2 linked regions of the Pseudorhodoplanes sinuspersici genome follow. The protein of the gene in region 1 interacts with the protein of each later gene in a pairwise test. Links are inferred from orthologs where the notes say so. Each region holds a gene or a part of one and is shown on either strand. Other genes may lie near its edges. The genes, in order: dnaE and dnaQ.

What was found.
Region 2: the proteins of dnaE (region 1) and dnaQ interact in binary tests that used the Escherichia coli proteins (3 or more experiments, as listed by UniProt). The link is inferred for Pseudorhodoplanes sinuspersici from one-to-one orthologs.

Annotation. Positions count from the first base shown.
Region 1 is NZ_CP021112.1:4,706,437-4,710,770, reverse strand. Bases 180-4,200 are described here. They hold dnaE (DNA polymerase III subunit alpha), read right to left. Parts: upstream 3,812-4,200; coding sequence 380-3,811; downstream 180-379. Other genes in these bases: CAK95_RS22955 (30S ribosomal protein S2), read right to left, coding at 180-205. Also shown: more of CAK95_RS22955, read right to left, coding at 1-179. UniProt on the Escherichia coli protein: DNA polymerase III is a complex, multichain enzyme responsible for most of the replicative synthesis in bacteria. This DNA polymerase also exhibits 3' to 5' exonuclease activity. The alpha chain is the DNA polymerase catalytic subunit.
Region 2 is NZ_CP021112.1:1,628,375-1,631,567, forward strand. The notes cover bases 151-3,030. They hold dnaQ (DNA polymerase III subunit epsilon), read right to left. Parts: upstream 1,999-3,030; coding sequence 1,303-1,998; downstream 151-1,302. Other genes in these bases: CAK95_RS08045 (FxsA family protein), read left to right, coding at 151-601; secB (protein-export chaperone SecB), read left to right, coding at 696-1,196; coaE (dephospho-CoA kinase), read right to left, coding at 2,024-2,620; CAK95_RS08065 (Maf family protein), read right to left, coding at 2,660-3,030. Also shown: more of CAK95_RS08045, read left to right, coding at 131-150; more of CAK95_RS08065, read right to left, coding at 3,031-3,193. UniProt on the Escherichia coli protein: DNA polymerase III is a complex, multichain enzyme responsible for most of the replicative synthesis in bacteria. The epsilon subunit contain the editing function and is a proofreading 3'-5' exonuclease.

The sequences.
Region 1 (4,334 bases):
TGCGGCCGCCCTTGGCAACCGTGTCGGACACCGCCTGCAGCGCCTGATGCAGCATCGGCACGGTCTGGGCGAGATCTATGATGTGGATGTTGTTGCGGACGCCAAAGATGTAATTCCCCATCTTCGGATTCCAGCGGTGGGCCTGGTGGCCAAAGTGAACGCCAGCTTCCAAGAGCTGACGCATGCTGTAATCGGGCAGCGCCATAGTAAACTTCTCCGGTTTGTCCTCCGCGGATGCGTGAACGGCAAGCCTAAGTGCCTGCCGCTACCGGACGGCCTCAATGGCCCATTGTCGGGGCCGGAAACCAATATCCGCGTGTGAGATGGGCGGCATATAGCCGCGTTGCGCCAAAAAGGCAAGGAAAGCCTGAGAACCCGCTCAGGCCGCCTCTACCGTGACGACGCCGGGTACCGCCTTGATGGCGCCAGCGATCTGTGGTGAGACCTTGTAGCGGCCCGGCAGCTTGATCTCGACCTCGCCGCCATCGGACAGCATCAGTACGAACCGCACCTCGCCGTCGCCCTTTGGCTCCAGCCGGTTGGTGATGTGGTCGAGCGGTGCCGGATCGCGCAGGAAGATCTGCAGGCTCTTCTGGACCTTCTCGGCAGCCTGATCGAGCCGTTCCACCGACTGGATGCGGGCCCGCACCTCTTCGCCCTGCGCTTCGCCGGTCAGGAACAACAACACCGCACTGCCCGGCTCCAGCAAGTCGCGATATTGCTGCAGCCCTTCCTGGAACAGGATCGCCTCATATTGTCCGGTCGGATCCGACAGGCCGATGATTCCCATTTTGTTGCCGGTCTTGGTGCGGCGTTCCATGCGCGACACGACGGTCGCGGCCGTTCGCCCCGCATTGGCGCCCGCCAGTACAGACTTTGAGAATTCTGACCAGTTCAGCACCTTCATGCGCTTGAGCGCGTTGGCGTAATCGTCGAGCGGGTGTCCCGTCAGGAAGAAACCGATCGCTTCGTATTCGCGCTGCAGCCGTTCAGACGGCATCCACGGTTCGACCGCAGGAATGCGCAGCGTTTCGCGATGCGATGGGCCGCCGAACAATTCGTTCTGACCGACAACCGCTGCATCATGCGTGCGGGTCGCGGTCGACAGCATCGTCTCGACCGCTGCATGCACGCCGGCGCGATTGCTGTCCAGCTTGTCGAAGGCGCCGGCCGCCGCAAGGCTTTCCAAAACGCGCTTGTTCACCGCTCGTGGGTTGAGGCGAGAGGCGAAGTCGGACAGATCGCGGAACGGCTTGTCGCCACGCGATGCGACGATCGATTCCACAGCCTGCTTGCCGACGCCCTTCAGGGCCGCAAGCGAATAGAAAATCGTGCTGCCCTCAACATCGAAATATTCGCGTGAGCGATTGATCGATGGCGGTTCGAGTTTGAGGCCGAGCCGCTCGGCCTCGCCGCGGAATTCCGACAGCTTGTCGGTATTGCCCATATCAAGCGTCATTGAAGCTGCGAGGAACTCAACCGGGTAATTCGCTTTCATATAGGCCGTTTGATACGCGACCAGCGCATAAGCGGCCGCGTGGCTCTTGTTGAAGCCGTATTCGGCAAAGCGTTCGAGCAGGTCGAAGATGGCATCGGCCTGCGACTTTGCGATGTCGCGCGCGACGCAACCGGTGACGAAGCGCTCGCGCTGCGCCTGCATTTCCGAGCGGATCTTCTTGCCCATGGCGCGGCGCAGATTGTCCGCCTCGCCGAGCGTATAGCCGGCCAGAAGCTGGGCGGCCTGCATCACCTGTTCCTGGTAGACGATGACGCCGAAAGTTTCTTTCAGCACCTCCTCGAGCTTGGGATGGATATAATCCGGCTCCTCGTCGCCGTGTTTGCGCGCGCAATAGGTCGGGATATTCGCCATCGGACCCGGCCGGTAGAGCGCCACAAGCGCAATGATGTCCTCGAACCGGTCGGGCTTCATGTCGAGCAGCGCCCGGCGCATGCCCTGACTTTCCAGCTGGAAGATGCCGACCGCCTCCGCCCTGGCCAGCAAGTCATAGGTCTTCTTATCGTCGAGCGCGATCGCCGCCAGATCGAGTTCGACACCGCGCCGCTTCAGCAGATCGACGGCAGTCTTCAGCACCGTCAATGTCTTCAGGCCGAGGAAGTCGAACTTCACGAGACCGGCCGGTTCGACCCATTTCATATTGAACTGCGTAACCGGCATATCCGATTTCGGATCGCGATAAAGCGGCACCAGTTCGGCCAGCGGCCGGTCGCCGATGACGATGCCGGCGGCGTGGGTCGAGGCGTGGCGCGTCAATCCTTCCAGCTTGCGGGCGATGTCGAAGGCGCGACGCACGGTAGGATTGGCGTCGCGTTCGGCCTGCAGTTTTGGCTCGTCATCGATCGCGCGCGCCAGCGTGACCGGATTGGCGGGATTCTGCGGCACCAGCTTGCACAGCTTGTCGACCTGGCCATACGGCATTTCCAGCACACGGCCGACGTCGCGCAGCACGCCGCGCGCCTGCAGCGTACCGAAGGTGATGATCTGCGCGACCTGATCGCGACCGTAACGCTCCTGCACATAGCGGATCACCTCGTCGCGGCGGTCCTGGCAGAAGTCGATATCGAAGTCCGGCATCGAGATGCGTTCCTCGTTGAGGAAACGCTCGAACAGCAGGCCGAACCGCATCGGATCGAGATCGGTGATGGTCAGCGAATACGCAACGAGCGAGCCAGCGCCTGAACCGCGGCCCGGCCCAACCGGAATGTCCTGCGACTTCGCCCATTTGATGAAGTCCGACACGATTAGGAAGTAGCCGGGGAATTTCATCCGCTCGATGACGCCGAGTTCGATGTCGAGCCGGCGGGCGTAATCCTCGCGTGAAAAACCGCGCGCCATCCCGTGCGCGGCGATGCGCCGCTCCAGCCCCTGTTCGGCCTGTTGCCGCAGTTCGGTCGCTTCATCGGCAACGACGGCTTCGGCAGTCGAAAAGCGCGGCAGGATCGGATTCATCTTGCGCGGACGGTACGAGCAACGCTGCGCGATCTCGGCGGTATTGGCGATCGCCTCCGGCAGATCGGAGAACAGCTTCGCCATCTCCTTGCGGCTTTTGAAATAGTGCTCGGGCGTCAGCTTGCGCCGCTCGTTCTCGGCGATGATGCGGCCTTCGGCGATGCAAATCAGCGCGTCATGGGATTCGTAATCGTCGGGTGTCGCAAAGAACGGCTCGTTGGTCGCGACCAGCGGCAGCGATTGTCCATAGGCAATGTCCAGAAGATGGCCTTCGGTCAGACGTTGCTCAGGCAGGCCGTGACGCTGGATTTCGACATAAAGCCGGTTGCCGAACAGCACGCGCAATTGCTCGCTGCGCTGCTGCGCCAGATCGAGACGCCCCGCAACAATCGCCTGGTCGAGAACGCCAAGGCCGCCTCCGGTGAGTGCAATGATGCCGTCGGTTTCCTGGTCCAGCCATGAGACATGGATATGCGGCGCCTCATTCGACGGTGTCTCAAGAAAGGCTCGCGATGACAGGCGCATCAGCCGGCGGTAGCCGTCCTGGCGGGCGGCAAGCAGCACGATGCGCGGCAATGTCTTGTTTTGCAGGGGATTACGGGGATCGCGGGGTTGGTCGCCAAAATCGATCGATAAACAGGTGCCGACAATCGGCTGCACGCCGGACGACGCCATTTTTTCGGAAAACTCCAGCGCCCCGAACATGTTGTCAGTGTCGGTCAGGGCGAGCGCCGGCTGCTTGTCGGCCTTGGCGAGATCGGCCAGTCGCCCGATCTTCAGCGCGCCTTCAAGCAGCGAATAGGAAGAATGCACATGCAGGTGCACAAAGGGTGCATCCGACACCGAGGGCCTCGCGAATCTGTCGGCAAATCTGTTGGTCAGACGCGATGGTGGGGACCGCCCTTGCCGATGTCTACCCCTAAGCCGGCAAGCCTACAATGTGCACCGGTTTTCCCCAGCAACCGCACGCCGCTGGGTTCTGTAACAAGAGAGAAGCAGCCGGGCGCAGGAAACGCATTCACACTTTCCGGCGGCCCGGCCGAAACTGCGTCCCGCGGACGCTACAAACGCACACTCACTGGGACACGATATGGACATCGTGCTAACGCAACCGACGCAACTTACAAACCGCCCAGAACCTGGGCCCAGATGGCGATCATTCCCAGAAACAGCGATAACGAAGCCAAGGCGGCGGCCTCTTCAACAACAGCGCGTAGCATGGCGGACCCCCTTGGTCTTCTCTAGTGGAGAACGTACAGAGAACATAGTTCTGCATTCGTTCTATGTCAAGCGGCGGAACATGGGCACGCGCGGGAGCGATAAAAAGGGTTAAAGCCGTGTGCCAGCAATGCAGCGGCTGCGCTTG
Region 2 (3,193 bases), 3.1 Mb from region 1 along the record:
CACTTATAATCTAAGCACGCGACCGGTCTTATCCATAGGTCTCGTCAGGTCAAAACCCTGTGGGTCTGCCGAACTTTAGACGATCCCGGCCTCAAAGGCCAACCTGATACCGTTAATGGAAATCGCCCCAATGGCTTCCGGTAGGCTGATCCTGCTCGGACTTTTAGGCTTGGTTGTGGCGGAAGCCGCGGTTTTCCTTGTCGCCGCGCAGGCTTTTGGATCGTTCGTCGTTTTGTTTACATTATTCGCAACTTCCGTCTTCGGCTTTTTGGTTCTTGGCCGCATGGGCAAACGGCTTGTCGGTCGGTTGGCGGACATGTTGTCGCGGCGGGACCCTGCGTTTGGGGAAGCCGGCGCCGGCGGGGTCCTGACCGTGATTGGCGGCATCCTTCTGGTGCTGCCGGGCTTCGTAACCGATGCGGTCGGTCTTCTGCTACTGGTCCCCGCCGTGCAGAAGAAACTGATCGACCGCGGACCGGTCCGGCGCAGCCGGCCCTCCGGCCGCGTGCTGGATCTCGACCGTAGCCAGTGGCGCGACATCCGTGACACGCACATCCCCGACGGCAACAAATCGGACGACCGCCGGAAACCACGGCGCTAACGTCCTTGGACCGATCCTTGTTCGCCCTGGTGACGTGTGTTAGCCACTCGCCCTCAAAAGCGCGCCCCTACCCGGCGCATCAGCAGGATTTCCGATGGCGACCTCGACCAATGGCAATGGCGGCGCACAAGGCGCACCGTCCGACGCACAACAGCCTCAGCTCAATGTGCTGGCGCAATATATTAAGGATTTCTCATTCGAGAATCCGAACGCGCCGCGCTCGCTGCAGCCGTCCGACGCGCAGCCCAACATCAATATCCAGATCAACGTGAATGCCGCACCGTTTCAGTCCGAGTTCGAAGTCGAGCTGAAAATCGAAGGCAAGGCCGATGCCGCAGGTTCGATGCTGTTCGCATTCGAATTGATCTATGGCGGCGTGTTCCGCATCCAGAATGTACCGCAGGACTCAATTCATCCGATCCTGATGATCGAATGCCCGCGCCTGCTGTTCCCGTTTGCACGCGAGATCATCGCCAACGGGGTTCGCAATGGCGGGTTCCCGCCGCTGTTCATCGATCCGGTCGATTTCGTCGGGCTGTATCGTCAGAAGATGGCCGAGCAGGCGACCGCGCAGGGCCTTCAGCAGCCGAGCTGATTGTTTCTCGGTCTGCCTTACAATCCGCTCGTCCCCGCGAAGGCGGGGAGCCAGAATCTTCCCACTGGATTCCCGCCTTGCGGGAATGAGCGGATCAAGCAAACGGCTACTCAGCCGCCGCGTATGTCTTCCACACTGCTTCTTCGCCCAGTGTCGCGATGAAAGCGCCATGTGCCGCGCGCTCGTCGTCGCTGATGCGGGGCGGCAGCGGCTCAGGTCGCGTGCGGCGTGAACCGTCGCCTTCAGGTATGGCCGCAACACCGCTGGTGCTGACGAGACCGAGCGTCGTCTGCCGGCCGCCGACCAGTTCGATATAGACTTCCGCCAGCAATTCGGCGTCGAGCAGCGCGCCGTGCTTGGTGCGTTTTGAATTGTCGATCTTGTAGCGCGCGCAGAGATCGTCGAGCTTGTTCGACTGGCCCGGATGCTTGCGCCGCGCCAGCATCAGCGTATCGATGATGCGGTCACGCGCAAAAACTGTCCGTTTCGCAATGGTGAGTTCGGAATTGACGAAGGCGAGATCGAAATAGCCGTTATGCGCCACCAGCGGCGCATCGCCGACAAAATCGAGAAACTCGTCGGCCTCCTCGTGAAAGCATTTGTGGTTCTTCAGGAATTCGATCGACAGGCCATGCACATTGAAGGCCTCGACCGGCATGTCGCGCTCAGGATTGACGTATTTGTGAAACACGCGCCCGGTCGGAAACCGGTTGAGCAATTCGACGCAGCCGATCTCGACCAGCCGATGCCCCTGCACCGGATCGAGGCCCGTGGTTTCCGTGTCGAAGACGATCTCGCGCATGTGATCCGTTTGATCCGCCGCCGAATCAGGTCCGTTTCGGCATTTTAGCCACTCGCTTCAGAATGTCCCGTACCTGATCGCGTGCTGCTTCGATACCATGGCCGGTATCCAGAATAAAATCGGCGCGTTTGCGTTTTTCAGCGTCGGGCATCTGTTTCGCCAGCAAGGTCTCGAATTTCTCGATCGTCATGCCGGGGCGCGCCAGCACCCGCTGGCGCTGGACGGCCGCACTCGCCGACACCACGACGACGGCATCCACCAACTTCTCACCACCGGTTTCGTAGAGAAGCGGAATATCGAGGATGGCAACCTCGCTGCCACCGGCTTTTGCCGCCTGAAGGAACCGATCGCGCACCTCTGCCACCAGCGGATGCACGATCGCCTCCAGCCGCTTCAAGGCTTCGGGATGGCCGACAACGGTTTTTGCGAGTTTTTGCCGGTCGACTTTGCCCTCGCCGGTCGTGCCGGGGAATGCCGCCTCGATCAGGGGCACGGCCTCACCTTCATACAGCCTATGCACGGCTGCATCGGCATCGTGCACGGGAACACCTTCGTCGGCGAACAATTGCGCCGTGGTGCTTTTTCCCATGCCGATCGAACCGGTCAGGCCGAGGACGAACATATGCCCTGCTCCATCATTGACCGCGCGTGACCGCCGATTTCAATCCTTCAAAAATCCCTTGAACCGGAAAAAATCCAGAAGCGGCAGAAGCGGCATGCCGAGAATGGTGAAATAGTCGCCTTCCACACGCTCGAACAAATGGATGCCAAGCTTCTCGAGCTGATAGCCGCCGACACTTTCCGTCACCGACGGCCCGGCGGCTTCGAGATAATCGTCGAGAAACTTGTCGGAGAAATTGCGCATACGCAGCCGCGCCGTATCGACAACCTTGAACAGCACGGAGCCATCCTGCACCAGCGTCGTTGCCGAATGCAGCGTATGGCTCTGCCCGCGCAGCATGCGCAACTGCTCACGCGCTTCATCGACATTGGCCGGCTTGTTGAATCGCTTCGAACCCATCGCCAGTGTCTGATCGGCACCGACGATCAGACGCGATGGCGCCTTAAACGACACGGCGCTGGCTTTCTCCCAAGATAGCAACAGGGCCAGTTCGTCGGGATCGCGTTTGCCGTTGAGATTGCGTTCGATCGCGCGTTCGTCGATTTTTGCCGGAATGATTTCCACCGGAATGCC